3 regions of the Streptomyces sp. WG7 genome follow, and region 2 is predicted to be linked to each of the others. Evidence: riboswitches for the same ligand, from Rfam matches in the RefSeq annotation. Region 2 holds a riboswitch; each other region holds the start of a gene.
The links. A riboswitch is a leader RNA that binds a small molecule or an ion and turns the genes downstream of it on or off. The one in region 2 is predicted to bind cobalamin.
Positions count from the first base shown of each region.

Region 1: another riboswitch for cobalamin. It lies ahead of ACP4J0_RS16955 (cobalamin biosynthesis protein); the one in region 2 lies ahead of ACP4J0_RS25420 (ribonucleoside-diphosphate reductase subunit alpha).
Region 3: another riboswitch for cobalamin. It lies ahead of ACP4J0_RS06570 (ABC transporter substrate-binding protein); the one in region 2 lies ahead of ACP4J0_RS25420 (ribonucleoside-diphosphate reductase subunit alpha).

Region 1 is NZ_JBNGGE010000014.1:54,980-65,096, forward strand. Features, by position in the region: gene ACP4J0_RS16935 (alpha/beta hydrolase) at 1-623, opposite strand, end outside; gene ACP4J0_RS16940 (class II aldolase/adducin family protein) at 1,202-1,885, opposite strand; gene ACP4J0_RS16945 (anion permease) at 2,110-3,345, shown strand; gene ACP4J0_RS16950 (hypothetical protein) at 3,380-3,601, shown strand; cobalamin riboswitch at 3,816-3,954, shown strand; gene ACP4J0_RS16955 (cobalamin biosynthesis protein) at 4,057-5,022, shown strand; gene ACP4J0_RS16960 (cobyric acid synthase) at 5,019-6,527, shown strand; gene cobN (cobaltochelatase subunit CobN) at 6,524-10,117, shown strand, end outside.
Region 2 is NZ_JBNGGE010000029.1:35,010-45,126, reverse strand. Features, by position in the region: gene ACP4J0_RS25425 (ribonucleotide-diphosphate reductase subunit beta) at 1-783, opposite strand, end outside; gene ACP4J0_RS25420 (ribonucleoside-diphosphate reductase subunit alpha) at 783-3,191, opposite strand; cobalamin riboswitch at 3,316-3,439, opposite strand; gene mctP (monocarboxylate uptake permease MctP) at 3,578-5,188, opposite strand; gene ACP4J0_RS25410 (DUF3311 domain-containing protein) at 5,185-5,442, opposite strand; gene ACP4J0_RS25405 (GntR family transcriptional regulator) at 5,606-6,370, opposite strand; gene ACP4J0_RS25400 (extracellular solute-binding protein) at 6,825-8,093, shown strand; gene ACP4J0_RS25395 (carbohydrate ABC transporter permease) at 8,182-9,168, shown strand; gene ACP4J0_RS25390 (carbohydrate ABC transporter permease) at 9,165-9,995, shown strand; gene ACP4J0_RS25385 (glycoside hydrolase family 3 protein) at 10,004-10,117, shown strand, end outside.
Region 3 is NZ_JBNGGE010000004.1:129,682-139,798, forward strand. Features, by position in the region: gene ACP4J0_RS06530 (hypothetical protein) at 389-550, shown strand; gene ACP4J0_RS06535 (TetR/AcrR family transcriptional regulator) at 569-1,252, shown strand; gene ACP4J0_RS06540 (MDR family MFS transporter) at 1,422-3,044, shown strand; gene ACP4J0_RS06545 (GNAT family N-acetyltransferase) at 3,189-3,701, opposite strand; gene ACP4J0_RS06550 (copper chaperone PCu(A)C) at 3,906-4,433, opposite strand; gene ACP4J0_RS06555 (flavodoxin family protein) at 4,828-5,280, shown strand; gene ACP4J0_RS06560 (ABC transporter ATP-binding protein) at 5,617-6,468, opposite strand; gene ACP4J0_RS06565 (FecCD family ABC transporter permease) at 6,465-7,559, opposite strand; gene ACP4J0_RS06570 (ABC transporter substrate-binding protein) at 7,574-8,644, opposite strand; cobalamin riboswitch at 8,708-8,893, opposite strand; gene ACP4J0_RS06575 (M56 family metallopeptidase) at 9,000-9,932, opposite strand; gene ACP4J0_RS06580 (BlaI/MecI/CopY family transcriptional regulator) at 9,939-10,117, opposite strand, start outside.

The sequences.
Region 1 (10,117 bases), on a different contig from region 2:
TCGCCGAAGTGGTGCAGGCCGTCCGGCGAGGGCGGGGCGCCGGCGTCGCCGCGGTAGGCGAGGGCGAGCACCGGGACGTTCCGGCGGTGCAGGGGGGTCATGAGGTTCATGGCGTGTTCGCGGGTGGCGCCCAGGCCGTGCACGGCGATGATCCAGGTCGGGCGGGCGCCGGGCAGGAACCAGGCCGGGAGGGGTCCGAGTTCGCCGGGGACCTCGGCGTCGGCGTGTTCGAGGTCCAGGGCGGTGCCCGGATCGCCGACGTACAGGTTCGGGGTGAACCAGGCCCGGTCGCCGGCCGTGAGGGTGCCGTGCGTGACGCGTTCGAGGCGGCGTACGACGGTGTCGGCGCCGTGCTCGGCCGTGTCGAGGACCTCGCCGACCACGGCGTGCGAGCCGTCGCCGGCGAGGCCGTACCGGCCGGGGCGCAGCGCGGCCAGATCCCGGGTGAGGGTGATCTGCCCGGCGGCGGTGCCGTGCACGGTGAGCCGGGGTTCGGTGGGCAGGGGCCTGCCGGGGGGCGCCTTGAGCGCGACGTCGGCGGCGAGCCGGCCGGCGACGACGCTCGCCGCTCCGGCCGCCAGGGCTGCGGTGACGGCGGCGGTCGTCGCTGTGACAGTGCGCATGGGGCCAGTCTCCTGGTGGAGTCCTCGGGCGGCCAGTGGGGCGGGCGGCGGGGGGTGACGTGCCCCGCCGGGGGCGCCTGCCGGGCCGGGAGCCATGAGTCGGTCCTGCTTGCCGGTACCCCCGAAGCCGCGCGGTACGCGCCGCACGGAACACCGGAGGCGCGTTCCGTCGGTGGAACAGCGGCCGGGACCCTGCCACCGGGGGGCCTGACTCCCGTACCGGTGGCAGGGTCCCGCACCAGTGACCTGACACCTGACCCCGTACCGGTGGTCCGGTCCGTACCAGTGACCTCGCCCCGTACCGGTGTTCCGGTCCCTACCAGTGACCTGACCCCATACCGGCGGTTGGGTCCGTACCAGTGACCTCGCCCCGTACCGGCGGGCGGGTCCGTACCAGTTACCTGGCCCCGTACCGGCGGCCGGTCCGTGTACCGGTGACCGGGACGCGTACCCCTGACAGGTTCTCGTACCGGTGCCCAGACCGGACCTCGCACCGGTGACCGGTGACCGGCCTCCGTGCGGTGAACGGCCTCCGTGCCGCGACCGGGCCTCCGTCCCGGTGGCCGACCGCCCGTTCGTCAGCCCCGCTGCCCGTACCCCCGGAGCCGTTCCGTCACCTCCGCCAGCTGGTGGTCCGTCAGCAGCGACGGGGTGCGGCCCGGCACCGAGGAGGCCGTCAGCCAGAGGCGGCACATCCACTCCAGCTGGGCCGTGCGGTCGTACGCCTGGTCGAGGGAGGTGCCGTAGGTGATCGTGCCGTGGTTCTGGAGGAGGCAGCCGGTGCGGTCGGTGAGGGCATCGAGCATGGTGCGGGCCAGTTCGTCGGTGCCGTAGGTCGCGTAGGGGGCGACCCGGACGGGGCCGCCGAGGGCGGCGGTCATGTAGTGGACCGGCGGGAGCTCGGGGACGAGGACCGAGACCGCCGTCGCGTGGACGGCGTGGGTGTGGACGACGGCCCGGGCGTCGGTTGCGCGGTACACGGCGAGGTGCATGGGCAGTTCGCTGGTGGGCACCAGCGTGCCGAGCACCTGCCGCCCGTCGAGGTCGACGCCGGTCATGTCGTCCGGGGCCAGACGGTCGTAGGGAACACCCGTAGGAGTGACCAGCACCGTGTCGTCGACGCGCACCGAGACGTTGCCGGAGGTGCCGACCACCAGCCCGTCCGCCACCGTCCGCCGGGCCGTCGCGACGAGTGCCTCCCAGGCGGCCTCCGTGGACCGTTCCTCGTCGCCCCGCACCTCTCCGACCCGCGAATACGTCACAGTCACCGTCTCCTTCCGGGCATCGGGTGCCCCCTGCCGTGCCGCCGCCGGCCGGCCTCGCGGCGATCCTGCCAGGCACGTCTCCGGAGAGCATCGGGCCGGACACACAGAGGGAGGCGGTAGCGCCGGTTCCGGTCACCGTGACGCCCAGCCCAGTTCATCTTCCGTTCACTCTGGTTACCTACGTTCGTCCAGCCAATGACCTCGAACGATTGCCTGGGTAAATGGAAAGCTTCTCGCTGATCCTCGCGATTGTGGTGGTAACCGCACTCGCGTTCGATTTCACGAACGGTTTCCACGACACCGCGAACGCGATGGCAACGACCATTTCGACCGGTGCGCTCAAGCCCAAGGTGGCGGTGGCGATGTCCGCCGTCCTCAACCTTGTCGGCGCCTTCCTCTCGGTGGAGGTCGCCAACACGATCTCCAAGGGTCTCGTCGACGAGACCGGCATCCGTCCCGAGGTCATCTTCGCCGCCCTGGTCGGCGCGATCCTCTGGAACCTGCTGACCTGGCTGGTCGGACTCCCGTCCAGCTCCTCGCACGCCCTCATGGGCGGCCTGATCGGTGCCGCGGTCGCCTCGGCGGGCGTCGGCGCGGTGAACGGCGACGCGCTCGTCACCAAGGTGCTGATCCCGGCGATCGCCGCCCCGATCGTCGCGGGAGTCGCGGCGCTGCTCGGCGCGCGGCTGACGTACAAGCTCGGCCGCAAGGCCGACGGCAAGGCCGCCTCGAAGGGCTACCGCGCCGGGCAGATCGCCTCCGCCGGGCTGGTCTCGCTGGCGCACGGCACCAACGACGCGCAGAAGACGATGGGCATCATCACCCTGGCCCTGGTCGCCGGCGGCTCCCTCGCCCCCGACTCCGACCCGCCCCTGTGGGTCATCCTCTCCGCGGGCGTCGCCATCGCGCTCGGCACCTACCTCGGCGGCTGGCGCATCATCCGCACCATGGGCAAGGGCCTGACCGACCTGCAGCCGCAGCAGGGCTTCGCCGCCCAGACCAGTGCCGCCACGGTCATCCTGGCCTCCTCCCACCTCGGCTTCTCCCTCTCCACCACCCACTCGGTCTCCGGCGCGGTGATGGGCGCGGGCCTCGGCCGCAAGGGCGGCGTGGTGCGCTGGTCCACGGCCACCCGGATGTTCGTCGCCTGGGGTCTGACCCTGCCGGCCGCGGCCCTGGTCGCCGCGATCGCCGAGTGGGTCTGCGGCCTGGGCGACTGGGGCACCGCGCTCGTCGCCGTCTTCCTGGTCGTCTCCAGCGCCGCCATCTGGAAGGTCTCCCGGCGCGAGGTCGTCGACCACACCAACGTCGTCGACGAGGCCGAGCCGTCCGGTGTGGTGACCACGGCGATGGCCGCCGTGTCCCCGCCCCCGGCGGGCGTCACCGAGGACCTGGCGGGCACCGTCCCGGCCTCCGCGTCCGACTCCAAGGCCCCGTCGGCCACCACCACCGTCTGAGCCCGCGCCCCGGGTACGAAGGAAGCGAACCTCCATGAGCATCGACTGGGCAGCTCTCGGCTCCGTCTTCGGGGTCAGCCTCGTGGCCACCGTGGTCCTGGTGGGCCTGTTCACCCTCGGCATCACCGGCCTCTCCCGCCAGGAGCGGGCCGCCGCGCAGGGCGGCTCCGCGACCCTCGCGGTCACCGGCGCGTACGCGTGCTTCGCGGCCTGCGCGGCGGCGGTGGCGTACGGGATCTATCTGATCGTCGCCTGACCCACGCCGATCGTCGCCCGGCCCACGAAGGCCGCCCGGCCCCCGAGGGTCGTACGGCGACGAACGCCGCCCGACCCTCCGCGCAGACCCCTGAGGCGGGGCGCGGGACGGACTCCGACCGTCCCGCGCCCCGCCTTCTTCTCGTGCCGGCGCACACCGCCCGCGTGTGGGCCTTCGCACACTCCCCCGCCGCAGGTCAACGCCAGGTTGACTGGTGTTCGCGGGCCGTGGTGGACTGCCGGAGCCAATACGGCGGCAGGAGAGGAAGCCCGGTGCGAATCCGGCGCGGTCCCGCCACTGTGACCGGGGAAGGATCCCCGGGAGCCAGGAACTCTCACCGCCGGTCTCTTCGAACCAGGGCGCGGACACCCTGAGTGAGGACATACCGCCATGCTCGGCTGCCGATCGACGTTCAGTACCAGGTTCCTCCCTGACCGTGTGACCGGCTGAGCCCCGTGCGTGCCGAACGCGTCTTCGCGTACGGCGCCGCCGCCGGCCTCCTCGGTGACCTCCTCCTCGGCGATCCGCGCCGCGGACACCCGGTCGCCGCGTTCGGCCGTGCCGCCGGTGCCGTGGAACGGGTGCTGTGGCGTGACCACCGCGGGTGGGGCGCGCTGCACACCGCCGTGTGCGCCGGTGGCGCCGCCGCCCTCGGGCTGGCCGCCACCCGCGCCGTACGCCGCTCCCCCGCCGCCTCCGTCGCGCTGACCGCCGCCGCCACCTGGTCGGTGGTCGGCGGGACCTCGCTCGCCCGCGAGGCGAGCGCCATCGGCCGTGCCCTGGAGGCCGGCGACGTCGAGGCGGCCCGCGCGCGGCTGCCGCACCTGTGCGGGCGGGACCCGCAGGCGCTGGACGCCGACGGGATTGCCCGGGCCGTCGTGGAGTCCGTCGCCGAGAACACCTCGGACGCGGTGGTGGGCGCCCTGGTGTGGGGCGCCGTGGCCGGAGTGCCGGGGCTGGCCGGCTTCCGGGCCGTGAACACCCTGGACGCGATGGTCGGCCACAAGTCGCCCCGGTATCGCCGCTACGGCTGGGCCTCGGCCCGGCTCGACGACCTCGCGGGCTGGCCCGGCGCCCGGCTGACCGCCGTCCTGGCCACCGTGGCCGGCGGCGATCCGCGGGGCGCCGTACGGGCCTGGCGCGCCGACGCCGCACAGCACCCGAGCCCCAACGCCGGTCCCGTGGAGGCCTCCTTCGCGGGCGCCCTGGGCGTGCGGCTCGGCGGGACGCTCTCCTACGGGGGGCGCGTCGAGCACCGGCCCGTCCTCAACGGGGCGGCGGGACGCGCCGTCCGGGCCGGTTCCGGCGACATCGACCGGGCCGTACGGCTCTCCCGGCGCGTGGGCTGGCTGGCGCTCGGCGTGTGCGCGGGCGCGCGGCTGCTCGGCCGCCGGGCACTCACGAAGGGACGTGACTCATGAGCGGTGGCCTCCTCGTCGCCGGCACCACCTCCGACGCCGGCAAGAGCGTCGTCACCGCCGGGATCTGCCGCTGGCTGGTGCGTCAGGGCGTCAAGGTCGCGCCCTTCAAGGCGCAGAACATGTCGCTGAACTCCTTCGTCACCCGCGAGGGCGCCGAGATCGGGCGGGCGCAGGCCATGCAGGCCCAGGCGTGCCGCGTGGAGCCGACCGCGCTGATGAACCCGGTGCTGCTCAAGCCGGGCGGCGAGCAGAGCAGCCAGGTCGTGCTGCTCGGCAAGCCGGTCGGCGAGATGAGCGCCCGCGGCTACCACGGCGGGCGGCAGCAGCGGCTGCTCGGCACCGTGCTGGACTGTCTGGCCGAACTGCGGGACACGTACGACGCGGTGATCTGCGAGGGGGCGGGCAGTCCGGCCGAGATCAACCTGCGCCGGACCGACATCGTGAACATGGGGATCGCCCGGGGCGCCGGGTTCCCCGTGCTCGTCGTCGGCGACATCGACCGCGGGGGCGTCTTCGCGTCCTTCTTCGGCACGGTGGCGCTGCTGGCGCCCGAGGACCAGGCGCTGGTCGCCGGGTTCCTCGTCAACAAGTTCCGCGGCGACGTGTCCCTGCTGGAACCCGGCCTGAACATGCTGCACGGCCTGACCGGGCGGCGGACGTACGGCGTGCTGCCCTTCCGGCACGGGCTCGGCATCGACGAGGAGGACGGGCTGCGCGTCTCGCTGCGGGGGACGGTGCGGGAGTCGGCCGTCGCGCCGCCCGTCGGCGAGGACGTGCTGCGGGTCGCCGTCTGCGCGGTCCCGCTGATGTCCAACTTCACCGACGTCGACGCGCTCGCCGCCGAGCCGGGCGTCGTGGTGCGCTTCGCGGACCGGCCGGAGGAGCTGGCCGACGCGGATCTCGTCATCGTGCCGGGGACGCGGGGGACGGTCCGGGCGCTGGAGTGGCTGCGGGAGCGGGGGCTCGCGGACGCCATCGCGCGCCGGGTGGCCGAGCGGCGGCCCGTGCTCGGCATCTGCGGCGGTTTCCAACTGCTCGGCGAGCACATCGAGGACGACGTCGAGTCCCGCGCCGGGCACGTGGACGGGCTCGGACTGCTGCCCGTGCGCGTGCGGTTCGCGCGCGAAAAGACCCTCACGCGGCCGGTGGGCGAGGCCCTCGGCGAACACGTCGAGGGGTACGAGATCCACCACGGGGTCGCCGAAGTGACCGGGGGCGAGCCCTTCTTGGACGGCTGCCGGGTCGGCCAGACCTGGGGCACGCACTGGCACGGCTCGCTGGAGTCGGACGGCTTCCGGCGGGCGTTCCTGCGCGAGGTGGCCGCCGCCGCGGGCCGCCGCTTCGTGCCGGCTCCCGACACCTCGTTCGCCGCGCTGCGCGAGGAGCAGCTCGACCGGCTAGGCGACCTCATCGACCAGCACGCGGACACGGACGCGCTGTGGCGGCTCATCGAGTCCGGCGCGCCCCGAGGACTGCCCTTCATTCCACCAGGAGCGCCCGCATGAGCACAGTGTTGTTGTTGTCCACCGCCGACACGGACCTGCTGGCGGCCCGAGCGTCGGACGCCGCCTACCGCATCGGCAACCCGACCCGGGTCGACGTGACGGAGGAGCTGCCGGGACTCGTCGAGGGCGCGGACGTCGCCGTCGTGCGCCTGCTCGGCGGCAAGCGCGCCTGGGAGGACGGGCTCGCCGCGCTGAAGGCCGCCGGTGTGCCGACCGTCCTGCTCGGCGGCGAGAGCGTGCCGGACGCGGAGCTCATGGCGGAGTCGTCGGTGCCGGCCGGGGTCGTGGCGGAGGCGCTGCGCTACCTCGTCGAGGGCGGCCCCGCCAACCTCACGCAGCTGGCGCGCTTCCTGTCGGACACGGTGCTGCTGACCGGCGAGGGCTTCGACGAGCCGGAGAAGATGCCGGAGTACGGCCTCCACGGCGAGCGGGCGTTCACCGAGGGCCGCCCGACGGTCGGCGTGCTCTTCTACCGCGCCCACCAGCTGAGCGGCAACACCGCCTTCGTCGACACGCTGTGCGACGCGATCGAGGCGCACGGCGCCAACGCGCTGCCCGTGTACTGCGGTTCGCTGCGCGGCGCGGACGCCGGGCTGTACGAGCTGCTGGGCCGGGCCGACGCCCTGGTCGCCACCGTCCTCGCGGCGGGCGGCACGCACGCCTCGCAGGCGTCGGCGGGCGGCGACGAGGAGGCCTGGGACATCGGCGCGCTGGCCGACCTGAACGTCCCGGTGCTGCAAGGGCTCTGCCTGACCTCGTCGCGCGCCGCGTGGGAGGCGTCCGACGCCGCCCTCTCCCCCATGGACGCGGCGATGCAGGTCGCCATCCCGGAGTTCGACGGGCGCCTGGTCACGGTGCCGTTCTCCTTCAAGGAGCAGGGGCCGGACGAGGTGCCGGTGTACGTCGCCGACCCCGAGCGGGCCGGCCGGGTCGCCGGGATCGCCGTACGGCACGCGGCCCTGAAGCACAAGGCGAACGCCGAGAAGAAGCTCGCGCTCGTCTTCACCGCGTACCCGACCAAGCACTCCCGCGTCGGCAACGCGGTCGGTCTCGACACCCCGGCGTCGGCGGTGCGGGTCCTGGACGCGCTGCGGGACGCGGGGTACTCCCTCACCGACTACCCGTCCGGCGGCGACGAGCTGATCCACCGGCTCATCGAGGCGGGCGGCCACGACGTCGAGTGGCTGACGGAGGACCAGCTGGCCGCCGCGCCCGCGCGGGTGCCGCTCGCCGACTACCGGGCGTGGTTCGAGAAGCTCGACCCGGACCTCAAGGGAGCCATGCGGGAGGCGTGGGGCGAGCCGCCCGGCTCGCTGTACGTCGACGGGGACGACATCGTGCTCGCGTCGCTCCAGTTCGGGAACGTCGTCGTCATGATCCAGCCGCCGCGCGGCTTCGGCGAGAACCCGATCGCGATCTACCACGACCCCGACATGCCGCCGTCGCACCACTACATGGCCGCGTACCGCTGGCTGGACAACAGTTTCGGCGCCGACGCGATCGTGCACATGGGCAAGCACGGCACGATGGAGTGGCTGCCCGGCAAGGGCCTCGGGCTGAGCGCCGGGTGCGCGCCCGACGCGGTCCTGGGCGACCTGCCGCTGATCTACCCGTTCATCGTCAACGACCCCGGCGAGGGCACCCAGGCCAAGCGACGCGGACACGCCACGGTCGTCGACCACCTGGTCCCGCCGATGGCGCGTGCCGACACCTACGGCGACCTCGCCAAGCTGGAGCAGCTGCTGGACGAGTACGCGCTCGTCTCCGACCTGGACCCGGTGAAGGCACCGGCGGTCCGCGCGCAGATCTGGACGCTGGTCAAGGCGGCCGAGCTCCATCACGACCTGCACGTGGACGACCAGCCGGACGACGACGCGTTCGACGAGTTCGTCATGCACATCGACGGCTATCTGTGCGAGATCAAGGACGTGCAGATCCGCGACGGCCTGCACATCCTCGGCGGCGGCCCGGTCGGTGAGCCACGCGTCAACCTCGTGCTGGCCGTGCTGCGCGCCTCGCAGGTGTGGGGCGGGCAGGCGAACGCGCTGCCGGGGCTGCGGGCGTCGCTGGCCGAGCACTTCGGGCTGGTGGAGAAGGAGCTGCTGGCGGAGCCGGGCGCGCCGGTGAAGGTGCCGGTGGAGCTGACGGACCTGGTCGACGGGCCTTCCCGCAGCGCCGCCGACGCGGTCGACCTGCTGGAGCAGCTGTGCCGGCGGTTCGCGGAGGGGATGGAGTCCCGTGCGTGGGACACCGCGGCCGTACCGGCCCTGGTGCGCGAGGTGCTGGGCGGCGCCGAACTCCCCGACGCGGTGGCCGTGCTGGAGTTCGCCTGCACGGAGGTCGTGCCGCGGCTGGCCCGGACGACGGACGAGATCGGGCACATCCTGCGTGCCCTGGACGGCGGTTACGTCCCGGCGGGCCCGTCGGGCTCCCCGACCCGCGGGCTGGTCAACGTCCTGCCGACCGGCCGGAACTTCTACTCCGTCGACCCGAAGGCGATCCCTTCCCGGCTGAGCTGGGAGGTCGGCCAGTCCCTCGCGGACTCGCTGATCCAGCGCTATCTGAGCGACACCGGCGAATACCCGAAGTCCGTCGGCCTCACGGTGTGGGGCACGTCCGCGATGCGCACCCAGGGCGACGACATCGCGGAGATCCTGGCGCTGCTGGGCTGCCGTCCGGTGTGGGACGACGCTTCGCGCCGGGTCACCGGCTTCGAGATCGTGCCCCCGGCGGAGCTGGGCCGGCCGCGCGTCGACGTCACGGTGCGCATCTCGGGCTTCTTCCGCGACGCGTTCCCGCACGTCGTGGGGCTGATCGACGATGCGGTGCGGGCGGTGGCGGAGCTGGACGAACCCGCCGACCAGAACTACGTGCGCGCCCACGCCGACGCGGACACCGCCGAGCACGGCGACCGGCGCCGGGCGACGGCCCGCATCTTCGGTTCCAAGCCGGGCGCGTACGGCGCCGGCCTGCTGCCGCTGATCGACGCCCGCAACTGGAGAAGCGACGCGGACCTCGCCGAGGTGTACGCGGTGTGGGGCGGCTACGCCTACGGGCGTGGGCTCGACGGGCGGGCGGCGCGCGGGGACATGGAGACGGCGTTCCGGCGGATCGCGGTCGCCGCGAAGAACGTGGACACCCGCGAGCACGACCTCGTCGACGCCGACGACTACTTCCAGTACCACGGCGGCATGGTCGCCATGGTGCGGCACCTGACGGGGACGAGTCCGGAGGCGTACGTCGGTGACTCGGCGACCCCGGACCAGGTGAAGACTCGGACGCTGGGCGAGGAGACGCACCGGGTCTTCCGGGCCCGCGTGGTCAACCCGCGCTGGATGGCGGCGATGCGCCGGCACGGCTACAAGGGTGCTTTCGAGATGGCGGCGACCGTCGACTACCTCTTCGGGTACGACGCCACGGCCGGGGTCGTGGACGACTGGATGTACGAGAAGCTCAGCGCCGAGTACGTCTTCGACGCGGAGAACCGGGACTTCATGAAGAAGTCCAACCCGTGGGCGCTGCGGGGCATCACGGAGCGGCTGCTGGAGGCGGCCGACCGCGGTCTGTGGGCCGAACCGGACGCGGAGACC
Region 2 (10,117 bases):
GCGCGCGAACTGCAGCTCGGCCTCGACGGCCTCCCGCAGCATGTCGGTGACCTGCTGCCGGAGTGCGTCGTCGAAGAGCTCCGGCTCCTCCTTGCGCACGGTGTCGACCACGTCGAAGGCGAAGGACATGTGCATCGTCTCGTCCCGGAACACCCAGTTGGTGCCGGTGGCCAGGCCGTGCAGCAGGCCCCGGCTGCGGAACCAGTAGACGTAGGCGAAGGCGCCGTAGAAGAACAGGCCCTCGATGCACGCCGCGAAGCAGATGAGGTTGAGCAGGAAACGGCGGCGGTCGGCCTGGGTCTCCAGGCGGTCGATCGACTCGACCGAGTCCATCCACGTGAAGCAGAACTCCGCCTTCTCCCGGATGGACGGGATGTTCTCCACGGCCGCGAAGGCCGCGGCGCGGTCCTCCGGGTCGGGCAGGTAGGTGTCCAGCAGCGTCAGATAGAACTGGACGTGCACGGCCTCCTCGAAGAGCTGGCGGGACAGGTACAGCCGCGCCTCGGGGGAGTTGATGTGCTTGTAGAGGGTGAGCACCAGGTTGTTCGCGACGATCGAGTCGCCGGTGGCGAAGAAGGCCACCAGCCGGCCGATCAGGTGCTGCTCCTCCGGGCTCAGCTTCGCGAGGTCGGCGACGTCCGAGTGGAGGTCGACCTCCTCGACGTGCCAGGTGTTCTTGATGGCGTCCCGGTAGCGCTCGTAGAAGTCCGGGTAGCGCATGGGGCGCAGGGTCAGCTCGAAGCCCGGGTCGAGCAGGTTCTTGGTGGTGGTCTCGGTGGTCATTACTGGCAGGCCTCGCAGGACTCGGGGTTTTCCAGGGAGCAGGCGACCGCGTCGGGGTCGGGGGTCTGCCGCACGGGGGCGGTGGCTTGGGCGCCGGCGGCGCGGGCGATGCGGGTCGCCGGGCGGGAGCGCAGGTAGTACGTGGTCTTCAGGCCCCGCTTCCAGGCGTACGCGTACATCGAGGAGAGCTTTCCGATGGTCGGCGTCTCCAGGAACAGGTTCAGTGACTGCGCCTGGTCGAGGTACGGGGTGCGGGCGGCGGCCATGTCGATCAGGCCGCGCTGCGGGATCTCCCAGGCGGTGCGGTACAGCGCGCGGACGTCCTCGGGGATCCAGGTGAAGCCCTGCACCGAGCCGTTGGCCTCGCGCAGCGCCTCGCGGGTGCGGGCGTCCCACACCCCGAGCCGCTTGAGGTCGTCCACCAGGTAGGAGTTGACCTGGAGGAACTCGCCCGACAGCGTCTCGCGCTTGAACAGGTTGGACACCTGCGGCTCGATGCATTCGTAGGCGCCCACGATGGAGGCGATGGTCGCCGTCGGCGCGATCGCGAGGAGCAGGGAGTTGCGCAGGCCGGTCGCGGCGATGCGCTCACGCAGGGCCGACCAGCGCTCCGGCCAGGTGTGCTCGACGCCGTAGTGGTCGGGGTGCAGCACGCCCCGGGCGGTGCGGGTCTTCTCCCAGGCGGGCAGCGGGCCGTGGCGTTCGGCGAGGCCGGCGGAGGTCTCGTACGCGGCGAGCATGACCCGCTCGGCGATGCGGGTGGACAGGGCCTTCGCCTCGGGTGAGTCGAAGGGCAGACGCAGCTGGAAGAAGACGTCCTGGAGGCCCATCGCGCCGAGGCCGACCGGGCGCCAGCGGGCGTTGGAGCGGCCCGCCTGCTCGGTCGGGTAGAAGTTGATGTCCACGACCCGGTCGAGGAAGGTGACGGCGGTGCGGACGGTGGCGTCCAGCCGCTCCCAGTCGATGTCGCCGGCCTCCCGGTCGACGAACGCGCCGAGGTTGACCGAGCCCAGGTTGCAGACCGCGGTCTCCCCGTCGTCGGTGACCTCCAGGATCTCCGTGCAGAGGTTGGAGGAGTGGACGACGTGGCCCGGCTCGGCGGTCTGGTTGGCGGTGCGGTTGGCGGTGTCCTTGAAGGTCATCCAGCCGTTGCCGGTCTGCGCGAGGGTGCGCATCATACGGCCGTACAGCTCGCGGGCGGGCAGCGTCCTGCGGGCGAGCCCCGCGGCTTCGGCCCTGCGGTAGGCGGCGTCGAACTCCTCGCCCCACAGGTCGGTCAGCCCGGGCACGTCGGCGGGGGAGAACAGCGACCACGGCCCGTCGGCGTCCACCCGGCGCATGAACTCGTCGGGGATCCAGTGCGCCAGGTTCAGGTTGTGGGTGCGGCGGGCGTCCTCGCCGGTGTTGTCCCGCAGTTCCAGGAACTCCTCGATGTCCGCGTGCCAGGTCTCCAGGTAGACCGCCGCCGCGCCCTTGCGCCGGCCGCCCTGGTTCACGGCGGCGACCGAGGCGTCCAGCGTCTTCAGGAACGGGACGATGCCGTTGGAGTGCCCGTTGGTGCCGCGGATCAGTGAACCCCGGGCGCGGACGCGGGAGTAGGCGATGCCGATGCCGCCGGCGTGCTTGGACAGGCGGGCGACCTGGTGGAGGCGGTCGTAGAGGGAGTCCAGCTCGTCCTTGGGGGAGTCGAGGAGGTAGCAGGACGACATCTGGGCGTGCCGGGTGCCGGAGTTGAACAGGGTGGGGGAGGAGGGCAGGTAGTCGAGGCGGCTCATCAGCCCGTAGAGGGCGGCCACTTCGTCGACGGACCGTACGGTGTCGTCCTCGGCGAGCCCGGCGGCGACGCGCAGCAGGAAGTGCTGGGGCGTCTCGACGGCCTTGCGGGTGATCGGGTGCCGGAGCAGGTAGCGGCTGTACAGGGTGCGCAGCCCGAAGTAGCCGAAGCGGTCGTCGGCGGCCGGGTCGATCAGCGCGTCCAGCCGGTCCGCGTGCAGTCGGACGAACTCGGCGGTGCGGTCGGCGATCAGGCCCTCGCGGTGGCCGGTGGCGACCGACTCGGTGAAGGAGGTGACGCCCTGGGAGGCGGCCTCGGCGCGGATGCCGATGGTCAGCAGCCGGGCGGCCAGCCGGGAGTAGACCGGGTCCTCCGAGATGAGCCCGGCAGCCGCCTCGGTGGCGAGCTCGCGCAGTTCGGCCTCGTCCGCGCGGGCGGACCGGCCGCGCAGTGCGGCGGCGGCGACCCGGCCGGGGTCGGCGTCGGGGAGGTCGGCGGTCAGCCCGGTCAGGGTCCGCAGCAGGACGGCACCCGGGTTGCCGGGTTCCTCGCTCACTCCGGGTACCGGAGCCGCTGAGGTCGCTGAAGGCGTCACCGGGGTCGCTGAAACCGGGTCGGCTGGCGCGATGGTCACGTGGGGCACTCCCTCGCTCGGCACGGGGCCTGGCGGAGGGCAGGGGGCAGCTCACGAGCGCACACGGCGTCGCGTCCACCGGCCCACTCCACGAGGCCCGGACGTCATGGCACCCGGACCGGGACGGCCGGGCGCACTGTCGGCAGGTCCTCGGACTCGACTCGTGTACAGACGCACACAAGTACACCGTTGCGGGACAGTTCCGGATTCGCACCGGATTCCCCTGCGGCGACAGCGAGCATGAGCATACATCTTGTGCCGTGTTCCGCGAGCACCCCCAGATGTAGTGCCGATCCCGTGCCGGACGTCAGCGCGTGGTCGTGCTCCGCCGCCGCGTACGACAACGGGCCGCCGGATCTCTCCGACGGCCCGACGCGTGCCAGGGGTCAGTGCGAGGTGCCCGCCGTGGCCGGTGGCAGTTCCACCTGGACGCCGGGGTCGCCCGCGTCCGCCGTGTAGTCGCTCGGCTTGGTCTCGTCGACGCCGTCGGGCGCCTTGGCCGCCCGCAGGACGAAGGTCAGGACGACGGTGACCAGGACGTTCAGCACGAAGGCGGTGAGGCCGATGTAGCCGATCTCGCCGATGCCGGGGATCTCGTCGGAGGAGCCGCCGAAGTGCTTCTGCGTCGGCGAGGCGACACCGTACGCGGCGACCGTGCCGTAGACCATGCCGACCGCCCAGCCGCCGAGCAGCGCCCAGCGGTGGAACCAGCGGGTGAACAGGCCGCCGACCAGGGCCGGGAAGGTCTGCAGGATCCAGATGCCGCCGAGCAGCTGGAAGTTGATCGCGACCGTCTTGTCCATGCCGAGGACGAAGACCAGCGCGCCCACCTTCACCAGCAGGGAGACCAGCTTGGAGACCTTCGTCTCCTGCGCCGGGGTGGCGTCCGGCTTGATGAAGTCCTTGTAGATGTTGCGGGTGAAGAGGTTCGCGGCCGCGATCGACATGATCGCCGCCGGGACCAGGGCGCCGATGCCGATCGCCGCGAAGGCCACGCCGGCGAACCAGTCCGGGAACATGTTCTCGAACAGCTGCGGGATCGCCAACTGCCCGTTCTCCACCTTCACCCCCGCCGCGATCGCCATGAAGCCCAGCAGCGCGAGCAGACCGAGCATCAGCGAGTACAGGGGCAGGATCGTGGTGTTGCGGCGGATCACCTCGCGGCTGCGCGAGGACAGCGTGGCGGTGATCGAGTGCGGGTACATGAACAGCGCGAGCGCCGAGCCGAGTGCCAGGGTGGCGTACGTCCACTGGCCGCCGTGGTCCGGCACCAGCCCGCCGTTGCCCGACTCGGTGAACTTGTCGCCCGCCGCGGCGAAGATGTCGTCGAAGCCGCCCAGCTTGATCGGGATGTAGATGATCGCCACCGCGATCACGATGTAGATCAGCGTGTCCTTCACGAAGGCGATCAGCGCGGGCGCGCGCAGCCCCGACGAGTAGGTGTACGCCGCCAGCACGCCGAAGGCGATCAGCAGGGGCAGGTCCTTGACGAACCAGTTGGTGTCCTCGCCGCCGCCGACACCCATCACGTCCAGCACGGCCTGGATGCCGACCAGCTGGAGCGCGATGTACGGCATCGTGGCCAGGATGCCCGTCAAGGCGACCGCCAGCGACAGCCCCTTCGAGCCGAACCGGCCGCGGACGAAGTCCGAGGTCGTCACGTACCCGTGCTTGTGGGAGACCGACCACAGCCGGGGCAGGAAGGTGAAGATCAGCGGGTAGACCAGGATCGTGTAGGGCACCGCGAAGAAGCCGGCCGCGCCCGCCGCGTAGATCGCCGCCGGTACGGCCACGAAGGTGTACGCGGTGTACAGGTCGCCGCCCAGCAGAAACCAGGTGACCCAGGTGCCGAACGAGCGGCCGCCGAGGCCCCACTCGTCGAGGCTCTGGTCGTTCGCGGCCCGGCGCCAGCGGGCGGCCATGAAGCCCATGGCGGTGACGAGGACGAAGAAGAAGATGAAGACGGCGAGTGCGACGCCGTTCACGCCGTCGTTCACTTGGCCCCGCCTTCCCGGCGGGCGCGCTGGTCACGCTGCCACAGCTTGTAGGCGATCACCGTGAGCACGGTGGAGACGATCACCCACGCCATCTGGTACCAGTAGAAGAACGGGATGCCGATGAAGGCCGGGTCCGTCTTCGCGTACGAACCGACCCACAGCATGGCGACGAACGGTGCGACAAGGCAGAGGCCGATGACGACGCGCACCGGCGTCACCGTCGGCCCTCTGCTCACTTCCGGGGCTTGTGACATGCGGTGGCTCCGTCCCCTCGCTGATCACCTCGTGCAGTGCGCACGAAATGTAGGGGACGGCGTCAGGACAGCGGAAGACCTCGTCCGCATATCGGTCCTCAACCGCAACGTCGCCGCCGCGCGTGCGGGCCTTCGCCGGATACGCCCCGGGGCCGGGCCGCGCTCAGTCCCGGGGCCGCTTCAGCCGGGCCACGAACTTGTAGCGGTCGCCCCGGTACACCGAGCGCACCCACTCCACCGGCTGGCCCGTCCGGTCCTGCGAGTGCCGGGAGAGCATCAGCATGGGCAGGCCGACGTCGGTGCCGAGCAGGCCGGCCTCGCGCGGCGTGGCCAGCGAGGTCTCGATGGTCTCCTCGGCCTCGGCGAGATGGACGTCGTACACCTCGGCGAGGGCCGTGTAGAGGGACGTGTACTTCACCAGGGAGCGGCGCAGGGCCGGGAAGCGCTTGGCGCTCAGGTGGGTGGTCTCGATGGCCATCGGCTCGCCGTTGGCCATGCGCAGCCGCTCGATGCGCAGCACCCGCCCGCCGGCCGTGATGTCCAGCAGCCCGGCGAGCCGGTCGTCGGCGGTGATGTAGCCGATGTCCAGCAGCTGCGAGGTGGGTTCGAGGCCCTGGGCCCGCATGTCCTCGGTGTACGAGGTGAGTTGCAGGGCCTGCGACACCTTGGGCTTGGCGACGAAGGTGCCCTTGCCCTGGATGCGCTCCAGCCGGCCTTCGACGACCAGTTCCTGCAGGGCCTGGCGCACGGTCGTGCGCGAGGTGTCGAACTCCGCGGCCAGCGTGCGCTCGGGCGGGACCGGCGTGCCCGGAGTCTGCGTCCGGGTCATGTCGAGCAGATGCTTCTTCAGACGGTAGTACTTGGGCACGCGCGCGGTACGGACGGTCGCCCCACCCTCGTTCTCCGCACTGCTGACGTCGGTGCTCATGCTCTGCCTTCCCGGCTCCGGGTGCCGAAGCGACCGATATCCCTGTCGGCCACGGCTCACATCGTGGCACGGCTTCGTGCCGGTATGGTCCCGCACGCTCCGTGATCCCTTCTGTATACCCGCGCGGCCCCTGCTGGTCTAGTCCATAGCCTCACCCGGAGCCACTGGTACGCGCGTTCGGGCCCGTACCGGCACGCCATGGGGCGGGCGGTGGTACGCCCGGTCCCGGTCCGCCCGATCTGCCCGTTGCGCAATGAAAGGTCCCTGCATATCTCGGTCGCATCACGGACGAGGGGGCCGTGGTTGAACACCCTTGACAGCCCTATTGGTCTGGGCCAAGCTCCCCGTACTGGTCTACACCATTGGTCCAGGTCCCGGCCCCATGGGCGGTCCGCGTCGACGAGCAACCGCGGGGAGGCAGGGGGGTTGTGTGGCATCCCTGAGGAGGGTTGGCGTGAAGCGCAAGCTGACAGCCGCGATCGGTATCGCGGGCATGATGGTCTCGATCGCGGCGTGCGGGGGCGACGACGGCAAGGAGACCGGGGCGGACGGTTTCGCCGGCGAGACGCTCAACGTGTGGGTGATGGACGGTTCCTCGCCCGACGGCTGGCAGGCGGACCTCGCCAAGGAGTTCGAGGCGAAGACCAAGGCCAAGGTCAAGTTCGAGATCCAGAAGTGGAACGGCATCCAGCAGAAGCTGACCACCGCTCTCTCCGAGGAGAACCCGCCCGACGTCTTCGAGATCGGCAACACCCAGACCCCCGCCTACGCCAAGACCGGCGGACTGGCGGACCTGAGCGACCTCAAGAGCGAGATCGGCACCGACTGGTCCGAGTCCCTCAACAAGTCCGCCGTCTTCGACGGCAAGCAGTACGCGGCCCCGTGGTTCGTGGTCAACCGCGTGGTCGTCTACAACAAGAAGATCTGGGCGGACGCGGGCATCAAGGGCACGCCCAAGACCCGCGACGAGTTCTACAACGCCCTCAAGACGATCGGCGAGAAGACCGACGCCGAGCCGATCTACCTGCCCGGCCAGAACTGGTACCACTTCGTGGGCCTGGTCATCGGCGAGGGCGGCGAGCTGGTCAAGAAGGACGGCGACAAGTACGTCTCCAACCTCGGCGACCCGAAGATCGCCGCCGCCACCGAGACCTACAAGAAGTTCCAGGCCCTGTCCAAGGCGCCCAAGGACAAGGACGAGGCCACCCCGCAGCAGGGCGAGATCTTCGCCAAGGGCAAGACCGGCGCCTTCATCGGCATGGGCTGGGAGGGCGCCACGGCGATCACCACCAACCCGGCGATCGAGAAGGACCTCGGCTACTTCACCATCCCGGGCGCCACGGCCGACAAGCCCGAGGGCGTCTTCCTCGGCGGCTCCAACCTGGCCGTCGCCGCGGGCAGCAAGAAGCAGGAACTGGCCAAGGAGTTCCTGAAGCTCGCGCTGTCCGACAAGTACGAGGGTGCGCTGGCCAAGGCCAACGGCGTCATCCCGAACAAGGAGTCGCTGCAGACCAACCTGCAGGGCAACGCCGCCGCCGAGGCCGCCGCGCCGGCCACGAAGTTCGGTGACACTACGCCGCTGATCCCGGAGTGGGCCGCGGTCGAGAACGACCCCAACCCGATCAAGACGTATCTGACGGCCGTGCTGAAGGGCAAGTCGCCGGCCGAGGCCGCCGAGCAGGTCGAGGGCGAGTTCAACGAGCGCCTGGCGCAGCAGCAGTAGCACCGGGTGAGCCGGGGCGGGGGCCGGCACACGGCGGCCCCCGCCCCGGCGTCGAGGTGAACAGGTCGAGAAGAGAGAGACCGCGAGCATGACCGTGCAGACCGAACGGCCGCCCTCAGGCCCGGCGGACGTCCGCAAGGCGGACGGCGGGGAGGCCGGCGGGCCGAAACAGAGAGCCGCGTCGCGCGCCGGCGCGCTCACCCCGTACCTGTTGCTGCTGCCCGCCTGCGCGGCCACCGTGCTGCTGCTCGGCTGGCCGCTGCTGAAGGACGCCCTGCTGTCCTTCCAGAACCTCAACATGACGCAGCTGATCCAGCACGTCACCGAGTGGAACGGCCTCGACAACTACAAGGAGGTCCTCACCAGCGAGGACTTCTGGCGGGTCACCGTCCGCTCGATCCTCTTCACCGCGGTCAACGTCGCCCTCACCATGCTGGTGGGTGCCCTGATCGGTCTGCTGCTCGCCCGCCTCGGCAGGGTGATGCGGCTCGTGCTGCTGATCGGCCTGGTGCTGGCGTGGGCCATGCCGGTGGTCGCCGCGACCACCGTCTACCAGTGGCTCTTCGCCCAGCGCTTCGGCGTCGTCAACTGGGTCCTGGACAAGCTCGGCTGGCACTCCATGGCCGACTACAGCTGGACCGGCAGCCAGATGTCGACCTTCTTCGTCGTCACCGTGCTCATCGTCTGGATGTCCGTCCCGTTCGTCGCGATCAACCTGTACGCGGCGACCACCACCATCTCCGCCGAGCTGTACGAGGCCGCCTCCCTCGACGGAGCCGGCGCCTGGCGCAGCTTCACCACGGTCACCCTGCCGGTCCTGCGGCCGTTCCTCTACGCCACGACCTTCCTGGAGATCATCTGGATCTTCAAGGCGTTCGTCCAGGTCTACACGTTCAACGGCGGCGGCCCGGACCGTCTCACCGAGATCCTGCCCGTCTACGCCTACATCGAGGGCGTCGGCAACCAGCACTACGGCATGGGCGCGGCGATCGCCGTCCTGACCATCCTGATCCTGCTCGGCCTGACCGCCTACTACCTCAGGATCGTGCTCAAGCAAGAGGAGGACGAGCTATGAAGCGCTCGCTCTTCGGCCGCCTGTGGCCCAACGTCACGGCCGTCGTCCTGTTCATCGGCCTCGTCTTCCCCGTCTACTGGATGTTCGCCACGGCCTTCAAGCCGACCGGTGACATCATCTCGGAGGACCCGGTCTGGTTCCCGACCGACGTCACCTTCGAGCACTTCAGGACCGCGGTCAACGCCGACCACTTCTGGACGTACGTCGGCAACTCGTTCATCGTCACCGTCTGCGCGGTCGTCTTCTCGATGGTCATCGCGCTGGCCGGGGCGTTCGCCCTGGCACGGATGCGGTTCCGGGGACGGCGGGGCTTCATCGTCGGCTTCATGCTCGCCCAGATGGCGCCCTGGGAAGTCATGGTCATCGCGATCTACATGATCGTGCGCGACGCGTCGATGCTGAACAGCCTGGTGCCGCTCACCCTCTTCTACATGATGATGATCCTGCCCTTCACCATCCTGACGCTGCGCGGCTTCGTCGCCGCCGTGCCGAGGGAACTGGAGGAGTCCGCGCTGGTCGACGGCTGCACCCGCGGCCAGGCGTTCCGCCGGGTCATCCTGCCGCTGCTCGCCCCGGGGCTGATGTCCACCTCGATGTTCGGCTTCATCACCGCCTGGAACGAACTGCCCCTCATCCTGGTCGTCAACAAGGAGGCCGAGTCCCAGACCCTGCCGCTGTGGCTGACCAGCTTCCAGACCGTCTTCGGCGACAACTGGGGCGCGACCATGGCCGCCTCCTCGCTCTTCGCCATCCCGATCCTGATCCTCTTCGTCTTCCTGCAGCGCAAGGCCGTCAGCGGCCTGACCGCCGGCGCAGTGAAGGGATAACGCGACCGATGACGACCATCGCCAGAGCAACCGACACCCTCACGCGCGACGCGCTCACCGTCCTCCAACCCGGCTTCACCGGCACCACCGCCCCCGACTGGCTGCTGCGCCGCCTCGGCGAG
Region 3 (10,117 bases), on a different contig from region 2:
ACATCCCAACCCTGCGCAGACCGGTCGGGTACCCGACAGGGCCGTTCGGGTCACGTCGGTTTCCGCCGGTGCCGCGCGTACCCGGCGGCGCCGGCCGTCGATCGGCTCCGGCGTCCGTGCGCTGCTCGCAGCCCGCGGCGTCTGCGCCCGTGCCTGACACCAGGAGCACGGCCGGCCCCGGCGCCGACCCCGGCGCCGACCGTGCTGACGCACCGTGTACCCCAACTCGACAGTGATACGCAGGAGTTGCCCGGGCCGTACGGCGGAGGGCATCGCGCCCCGCGTTTCACCGCCGCCTCGAGGAGCACGCACTGGCGATACCCCGGGGTGTCTCTGTCGCGGTCCTTCCCCAAGACACCCAGGGGGTGAGCCGGAAGGAGGGCGCCCCGTGCTCCTTGTTCTTCGCTCCTTCTTCTTCGGCGACGTCCTGGAAACCGAGGGACCGGGCAACCGCAGCTGCCCGGCAGGCGGTGTCCGGTCGGCCGGCGTCGATCCGCCGCCGGACGTCGACCGTGTTCGGGAATCGACGCCCGCCCCTAATTTTGCATGACATGCATCTTTGCATACCATGCAACTTATGTCGGAGAAGAGCGCCACAGGCGGTGGCCTGCGGGAGCGGAAGAAGCGGGCCACGCGTGCCGCCCTCACCGAGGCCGCGATACGTCTGGCCGCCGAGCACGGGGCGGAGAAGGTCACCGTCGAGGCGATCAGCGCCGCGGCCGGGGTATCGGTGCGCACCTTCTTCAACTACTTCGACACCCGCGACGACGTCTTCGTCCTGACCGGCGCCGAGACCAGCGCGCACGTGCGCCGGGCGCTGCTCGCCGCACCGGCCGCCCTCACCCCGCTCGAAGCCCTGCGCGACGCCCTGGCGGCGGAGCTGGCCGAGGCCGAGCAGCAGCGCGAGCTGTGGCGTCTGCACGGTGAGGTGCTGCGCGCCGCGCCGCACCTGTTCGTGCGCAGTCTCGGCGCGCACCTGGCGGACGAGACGGAACTGGCCGAGGCCATCGCCGAACGGATCCGCTTCGGCGCCGGCCTCCCCGCAGGCGCCCCCGCACCACCGGCCGCGTCCGACGAGGAGCGGCGCCAGGCCCTGGACCTCTACCCCCGGCTGCTGGCCGCGGTGGCGGTCACCGCCGTCCGGGCCAGCATCGATCACTGGTGCGCCCGCCCGAAGGAGCGCGCCTTCCGCGACGTGTTCCAGGAGGTGTTCACCCTCCTCGCCGCCGGGCTGCCGGCGCCGCCCGCGTAGTCCACCGCACCGGCCGTCCGGCTTCCGAGCCGACCCGGTGCCCCCACCTTCCGACCCGCGCGCCCGAGGACCGACGTCCCCGCCCGGACCGCGCGGATCACCGATCACCACCGTCGAAAGAGAAGTCGTGACCGCAGCTCAGGCGCCCGCCGACGCGCCTCCCACCTCCATGAACCAACGGCAGATACTCCAGGCCATGTCCGGCCTGATGGCCGGCATGTTCGTCGCCATCCTGGCGGGCACCGTCGTGTCCAACGCGCTGCCGACGATCATCGCCGACCTGGGCGCCAGCCAGTCCTCCTACACCTGGGTCGTCACCGCCGAACTGCTGGCCATGACCGCGACGGTGCCCCTGTGGGGCAAGCTGTCCGACCTCTTCAACAAGAAGCTGCTGCTCCAGCTCTCGCTCCTCATGTTCGTGGTCGGCTCGCTGCTGGCGGGCTTCTCGCACGACACGACGCTGCTGATCTTCAGCCGGGTCGTGCAGGGCATCGGCGCGGGCGGCCTGACCGCGCTCGCCCAGGTGGTCATGGCCGCCGTCATCCCGCCCCGGGAACTGGGCAAGTACTCCGGCATCTTCGGTGCCGTCTTCGCCGTGGGCACCGTGGCCGGACCGCTGATCGGCGGCGTGCTGGTCGACACGTCGTGGCTGGGCTGGCGCTGGTGCTTCTTCATCGGCGTGCCGTTCGCCCTGCTGGCCATCCTCCTGTTGCAGCGCACGCTGAAGCTGCCCACCGTCAAGCGCCAGGCGAAGATCGACTGGCTCGGCGCCTTCCTGATCGTCGCCGGTGTCTGCGCGCTGCTCATCTGGGTCTCGCTGGCCGGCAACCAGTTCGACTGGGCGTCCTGGCAGACCGCCGCGCTCGTCATCGGCGGTGTGCTGCTGCTGGGCCTGGCGGTCCTCGTCGAGGCCCGCACCGCCGAGCCGGTCATCCCGCTCGACATCTTCAGGAACCGCACGGTCACCCTGACCACGGTCGCCAGCCTCCTGGTCGGTGTCGCCATGTTCGGCGGGACCGTCTTCCTCTCGCAGTACTTCCAGGTGTCCCTGGGCAAGTCGCCGACCATCGCGGGCCTGATGAGCCTGCCGATGATCCTGGGCCTGCTGGTCTCGTCCACCGTCGCCGGACAGCTGATCAGCCGGACCGGGAAGTGGAAGGGCTACCTGGTGGCGGGCGCGGTCATCATGACCGTCGGCCTCGCCCTGCTCTCCCTGATCGACGCCGACACCCACTTCGGGCTGCTCAGCATCTACATGGCCGTCCTCGGCGTCGGCGTCGGCATGCTGATGCAGAACCTGGTGCTCGCCGCACAGAACGACGTCCCCGCCGCCGAGCTGGGCGCCGCGACCTCGGTGCTGTCCTTCTTCCGCAGCATGGGCGGCACGATCGGCACCAGCGTCCTCGGCGCGATCCTCGCCAACCGGGTCGCGAGCGAGATGACCAAGGGCCTGGAGAAGGCCGGCGCCGCCGGTGCCGCCGAGGGCGGCTCGGGCGGCGGTCACGGGGCCGTCCCGGACATGAGCACGCTGCCCGCCCCGATGCGGGAGATCGTGGAGCACGCCTACGGTGTCGCCACCGCCGACCTGTTCCTCGTCGCCACCCCGTTCGCGCTGCTGGCTCTGGTCGCCGTGGTCTTCATCAAGGAGAAGCCGCTGAAGACCACCAGCGGCATGGAGCGTCTGGCCGAGGAAGCCGGCGAGGTCGCCGGCGGCACGGTCTCCGTACCGGCGCAGCGCTCCGGTGACACCCCGTCGAAGGCGGACAGCGGACCGGCGTCCCCGGTCGGCTGAGCCGTCGGCCCACGGCACGTCACGGCCTGACAGGGGCCGCCCACCACGCACGGTGGGCGGCCCCTTCCGCTTGCCGGGCACCTCGGCCGCGCGCCACCGCGCTCGAACCGCTCGCGCGGCGCGGCACGGTGGGCCGGCCGCCGGTCAGATGCCGAACGGTGCCGCGTAGCGGACGGTGCCGGCGGGCAGCGGGTGGGCGGCGTCCAGGGTGAGGGCCATGAGTGCCTCGTCCGGAACGTCGATGGTCAGGCTGATCCCGTGGACGGAGGCCCGGCCGAAGCCGAACCGCGGGTAGTACCGCGGGTGTCCGAGGACGACGACATGGCGCTCGCCCAGGCGCTCGGCCGCGGCGAGCGCCGCCCGGACGGCCGCGGAGCCGACGCCGCCGTGCTGGAGCTCGGGCCGGACGGCGACGGGTGCCAGGCAGAGCGCCGGGCTGTCCCCGATGTGGCAGCGGGTCAGCAGGGCGTGGCCCACGGGACGGTCGTCTCCGTCCACGGCGACGAGGGACAGGCCGTCGATCCAGGCCTCGGGGTCGGCGCGCAGAGCGTCGACGAGGGCGGCCTCTTCCGGCGTGGGAAAGGCGGTGCGGACGATGTCACGGATGGCGGGGACGTCGGCGCCGGTCTCGGCGCGGGTGTTCCAGGTGCGGGACATGACGGGATGAGGATCCGTTTCTGGGTTGCGTTCGTCTGGGTCAGGTCGTGGCCCGGGACGCGAGGGAGACCCGGGCGCCGCGAGAGGCGGCTTGGAGCACGGTCATCGACCTCACCTCCCTGTCGTCCTGGTCGTCCGATCGAACGCGAACGGCCTCAGTGTACCCGTGGAGGGGCCGGCGGGGGCCCGTGGGGACCGGCGGGATCACTCACTGGGGGAAGGGCTGGAGTCGTAGGCGGGGATCTGCGACTGGATGTTGAACGTGACGGATCCCGCCTTCTCGAAGGTCAGGGTGATCTTCAGGAAGTCACCGCCGCGGACGGCCTCGCGCACGTCCCGCAGCAGCAGGTGGTTGTTGCTCGGCTCCAGTTGCCGCAGCTTGTCCGGCGGCAGTTCCACCCCGTCCGGCAGGGCCTTGCCGTCCGCGTTCACGATGCTCACCGACTCCGCGTCGGGGCTGCCGGCGCCCACCAGGCGGTCGGCGCTGTCCCCCTCGTTCATGAGCCAGACGTAGGCCGGGACGTCGTCACCCGGTCGCCACGGTTCCCCCTTGGGCTCCGCCACGTGGGCGTAGCGGATCAGGACGTCGCCGACGCTCGCGTTCTGGCCGGGGGCATGCCAGTCCTGCAGTTCGAAACTGTCGTCCCCGCCGCATCCGCTCAGTGCCAGGGCCGCCGCGGCCAGCACGGTCGCGGCGGCGGAACGTGCGGTTCTCCCACGGCTGAGCAGCATGGCGCCTCCACTGCGTCGGTCCTGTGTCCGCGCCCGGGTTGCCCCGGGACCGGACTGCAAACAGCGGCTAATACGGCAGGCCGGGCGCTGCGACCGGGAAGTACCCGGCCATCGGGTCCGCAGGGACGGGCGGTCCGCACGGCGGCCGCCGTGGCAGGGTGGGGCTCCGGCACGTCGGGGAACCACCGTGCCGGCCTCACGGGGGCCGAGAGGAAGGTCCGCGGCGCCGAGCAGGCGCCGGAGCGGGAGAAGCGGCAGGTCCGCGAGCGCGCGGAGCGCTGGAGTCCGCGGGCCGGGCGGACGCACCCCGGCCGACGGAACGCCGGGTGCGCCGTGCTCCGGACGGGGTGGCGCTTCTTGCGGCCGGCGGGTGCCGGGCGGCAGGCTTCGGGGTGTGCCTACTCTGCTGATCGTGCATCACACGCCGTCGCCCAACTGCCGGGCGATGCTGGAAGCCGTCGTGTCCGGGGCGACCGCACCCGAGATCGAAGGGGTACGGGTGGTCAGGCGGGCGGCGCTGGCGGCGACGGCGGTCGACGTGCTGGAGGCCGACGGATACCTGCTGGGCACTCCGGCCAACCTGGGCTACATGTCCGGTGCCCTGAAGCACTTCTTCGACCAGGTCTACTACCCCTGTCTGGACGAGACGCGGGGCCGGCCCTTCGGCTACTACGTGCACGGCGGCAGCGACACCACCGGCGCGGTGCGCGGCATCGAGTCGGTCACGACCGGCCTCGGCTGGCAGCGCGCGGCGCCGGCGGTGAGCGTGGCCGGTGAGCCCGGCAAGGCCGATCTGGAAGCCTGCTGGGAACTGGGGGCCGCACTCGCCGCCGGGCTGACGGACTGACCGCTCGGACGGCAGGACCGAAGGACCGGGCCGTCCGGTGCGGCGGCGAGTCCGGCGGAGCGAGGGGCCGGGCCGGGCATGCCGCCCGGGAAGAGCGCCGGCTCGGTGGGGGACGCCGCCGATTCGGCCGCCGGTGACTGGGCATGGCGCACGCCCACGCCCTGTGGTGTCAGGGCGGGAGAGGCGTCCCGGCCAGTAGCCGGACCACGGCGGGTGCGGATCAGCGCGGCCCCTTCCTCGTCGCCCCCGCGGCGCAGCCGAGAGACCGGCCGCTCGACGGTGTCCGGGGTCCGCCGGGGCCGCGGGGCGGTCGGCGGCTCGGGCCTGTGCGCCGTCTCAGCCGCGTCGCTTGCGCCGCTCGAGCGATGCGGTGGTGCCCGGGCTGCCGAGCCGAGCACCGTCACCCGCCCGGGGAGCGTCCGTCAGTGTGCCGAGGAACCGGACGTGCGGGCGGCCGCCCGGACCGGTGGGGGCGATCTCGGCGTGCACCCGGTAGACCTCGGCGACCAGGTCCGCGGTCAGGACCTCGGCGGGATCGCCACAGGCCACGACCCGCCCCTCGGACAGCACCACGAGGTGGTCGCAGTACATCGCCGCGAGGTTGAGGTCGTGGAGGGCGACCACACTGGTGACGGGCAGGGCGGCGACCAGGGTCAGTACGTCGAGCTGGTGCTGTATGTCGAGGTGGTTGGTCGGTTCGTCCAGCAGGAGTTCCCGCGGCTGCTGGGCGAGGGCGCGGGCGATCTGGACGCGCTGGCGTTCGCCGCCGGAGAGGGTGTGCCAGAGCCGGTCCGCCTGCCCGGTCAGTCCGGTGCGTTCCAGGGCGTCCGTGACCGCCTCCTCGTCGGACGCCGACGTCGGCGTCCAGGCGCGGCGGTGCGGGATCCGGCCGAGCCGGACGACGTCCCGGACGGTCAGTTCGACCTGCGTGTCCGCCTGCTGCTCGACCACGGCCACCCGCCGGGCGACGTCCCTGCGGCCCGCCCGGTCCAGCGGGCGGCCGTCGAGGGTGACGACGCCGGAGGCGGGGGTGAGCACGCCGGCCAGCAGCCGCAGCAGGGTGGACTTGCCCGAGCCGTTGGGGCCGAGCAGTCCGGTCATGGCACCGGGCCGGGGGGCCAGGTCGACGCCGTCCAGGATGAGCCGCCCGCCGGCGGCGCGGGAGACCCGCTCGGCGTTCAGCGTCACCGTGTCCTCCTGGTGCGGTACAGGACGAGGACGAAGGCGGGCACGCCGATGAGCGAGGTCATCACGCCCACCGGGACCTCTTGGGGTTCGAGGACGGTACGGGCCAGGGTGTCGACCCACACCAGGAACACCGCCCCGGCGAGCGCGCAGACCGGCAGCAGCCGGGCGTGTCCGGGGCCGGTCAACGCCCGTACGGCGTGCGGCAGCACCAGGCCGACGAAGCCGATGGCCCCGGCCGAGGCGACCAGGGCCGCGGTGAGCAGGGCGGTGGCGCACAGCAGGACCAGCCGGGTGCGGGCCACGTGGACGCCGAGCGTGGCCGCCGCGTCCTGACCGAACGCGAAGGCGTCCAGTGTCCCGGCGTACCCGAGGCACACGGCCAGGACCACGACCAGGACCGCCGTACCCGTCCACACGTCCGTCCAGCCCGCCCCGCCGAGCGAGCCGAGCAGCCAGAACAGCACGCCGCGGGTGGTCTCGGCGTCGGCCGCGGTCATCACGACGAACGACGTGAGCGCGGAGAACAGCTGCATCGCCGCCACGCCGGCGAGCACCACCCGGTCCGGGGTGCCGCCGAGGCTGTGACTGAGCAGCATCACCAGCGCGAAGGAGCAGACCGCCCCGATGAACGCCCCGCCCGACACGGACAGCGCGCCGCCGCCCACGCCGAGGACGACGACCAGGACGGCACCGGTCGAGGCACCGGAGGAGACGCCCAGGACGAAGGGGTCGGCGAGCGGGTTGCGCAGCAGGGACTGGAGTACGGCGCCGCACACGGCGAGGCCTGCACCGCACACCGCCGCGAGGAGGGTACGGGGCAGCCGCAGGTTCCAGACGATGCCGTCGCGGATCGGGGTGACGTCCACGCCGGGGGTACCGCCGCCGAGATGGGAGACGACCACGGACCAGACCTCGCCGACGCCGATGTCCGCGGGACCGATGGTGACGGCGACGGCCACGGAGGCGCACAGGGCGACGAAGCCGGCCGCCGCCCACACCGGGTAGCGGCGCCCGGCCGCGCGTAGGCCGGGGATCCCCCGGCTCGTGGACGTCACCCGACTGCCCGGTGTCCTCCGGCTTCCCGGCGTCATCCGGCTTCCGGACGTCACTTGGTGAGGCCGTACGCGCGCAGCGCCGCCGCCACCTTCTCCACGCCCTCGACGGTGCGGATGGTGGGGTTCATGGCCTGCCCGCTCAGCAGCACGTACCGCTTCTTCCTGACGGCGGTCATGTTCTTGGTGACGGGGTCGGACTCCAGAAACTCGATCTTCTTCGCGGCGGTCTCGGCCGTCTGGGACTTGCGGGTGAGGTCTCCGACGACGAGGACGTCGGGGTCTCGGTCGGCGACGGTTTCCCAGCCGACCTGGGGCCATTCCTCGTGGGTGTCGTCCATGGCGTTCTCCGCGCCGAGCGCGCGGGTCATGATGCCGGGGGCGCCGCAGCAGCCCGCCATGTAGGGCGAAGTGGAGTTGGCGAACCAGTACATGAGAGTGACACCGGAGGCGTCGACGCCCGAGGTGGCCTTCTCGACCCGCGCCTTCAGGTCCGCGACCAGTTCTTCGCCGCGCTGCTCGACGCCGAACACCCGGGCCAGGTCGTGGACTTCGCCGTAGACGGTGTCCATGGTCAGGGGCTCGCTGCGGACGCCGTCGCCGTCGCCGCCGTTGTCCTTGCCGACGCAGTCGGACGGGGACAGGTAGGCGGGCACCCCGAGTTCGGTGAACTGCTCGCGCGTGGCCACGCCGCCGGAGCCGAGCGTGGAGGCGAAGGAGGCCGCGACGAAGTCGGGTTCGGCGTCCAGGACCTTCTCGAAGGAGGGCATGTTGTCGGCGAGCCGGGGCACACCGGCGTTCGCCTTCTCCAGGCCCTTCATGACCGGGTCGGTCCAGGTGGCAGTCCCCGCCATCCGGTCGGCCAGGCCCAGCGAGAGCAGGATCTCCGTGGTGCCCTGATTGAGGGAGACGGCCCGTTCGGGTGGCGCGGGGATCTCCACCTTGTGCCCGCAGTCACTGACGGTGCGTGGATAACCGGCTGCCTCGGCCGGCGCCGCGGAGTCGGTAGCAGTCGTTGCGGAACCGCAGCCGGACGCCAGCAGGGCACCGGACAGCAGCAGCGGGAAGCGGGAGGGGAAGGGACGGAAGGAGCGGCGGAAGCCGGCGGGGCGCGCTGCGGACATGGAAGATCCTCTGGCGTCGAGGGCTCATACGCGAAGCCCGTTCGTACGGTGTGGCCCGCGCCGTACGCGGCGCGGGTGCCAGCAGGTCTTCGGACTCGGGATCGTCCGGGCGGGACGCCTTCCCGGACGGCTTGTGCCGCCCAGTGGCCGTTGTCCCGCCCGTCCCCCTCACCGCTGCGCGTCAGCTCCGGATTCGCACCGGATTCCCTGACCCACCAGGTGGGTTCGACTGGCTCCCGCAAGCTACCACAGGGCCACCGCGGTGCCAGGGGGGCGGCCGTCCGCCGATGCGATCCCGGACCACCTCAGCGCCCCGGGATCGCGCGGGTGTTTTCGGAGGGGAGACGCGAGACGCTCAGAGGGGCGTCGCGGCGCGGAGGATGAGGAACATCGTGACGGCGGCGTTCGCGGACGACATCGCCGACACGGCGGTTCCGGCGGCCGCGGCCCATGCCGCCAGGCCCACCGAGGTGAACACCGGGGGCCAGGTGCGGACAGCGGGCGCGGGGCCCAGCAGGGCCGCCACCCGGCGCGGTACCGGGCCGGGCGCCGCGAGGCCGGCGAGGGTGGCGACCGGGGTGCCCCGGGAGACCAGGGCCGCCTTGCCGATCGCGGTCGCCACCGCGCGGCGGTCGCCGACCGTCCGCGCGGCCTCCTCGTCCGCCCACCGCTCCGCCGTGTAGGAGACGGCGGTCCGCAGGGGCCGCAGGAACGGGTTGGCCAGGGCGGCGAGCCGGACGGCGAGCAGGAAGCGATGGTGCCGGGCGGTCAGGTGGGCCCGCTCGTGCGCGAACAGCGCGCGCCGCTCTGCCGGTTCGAGGCAGTCGAGCAGGGCCGTGCTCACCACCACGCGGTCCCGGCGGCCGCCGGGCAGCGCGTACGCGTAGGGCACCTCGTCCGGGAGTACGGCCACTCCGGTCCCCGGCAGTCCGGCCAGCGCGCGGTGGGCGCGGCGACGCACCCTGCCGTGCCGCCACAGGGCCCGCGCCGAGGCCACGACCACCGCGCACAACGCGGGGATCGCCGCCTTGCCGACGACCTCGTCGTACGGCACCGCCGCCCGCACCTCGGGGTCGGACCAGCCGTCCGGCAGGGGGTTGCCCGGCAGTTGCGCGGTGCCGACCACCATCACCAGGGCCAGGCACACCGTGCTGCACAGGGCCATCACGGCGGCCACCGCGGTGAGCAGCCTGGTCGCACTCCGCGGGTGCAGATGCTGTTCGGCCAGCCGGGCGATCGGCCAGGCCGTCAAGGGCAGGACCAGCGGCAGGAAGACGAATACACCCATGCGGCGTCAGCCGTCCCCCACATCGCGCGCGTGTCCCAGGAGTTCGCGCAGCAGCCGCTCGTCGTCCGGGTCGAGACCGGTGACGAAGCTGGCCAGCACCGCTTCCCGGTCACTCTCGGCGTCCAGGACCTTGCGCATCTTCCGCGCGGCGAGGCCCGCCTGGTCGGAGGCGGGTGTCCAGGCGA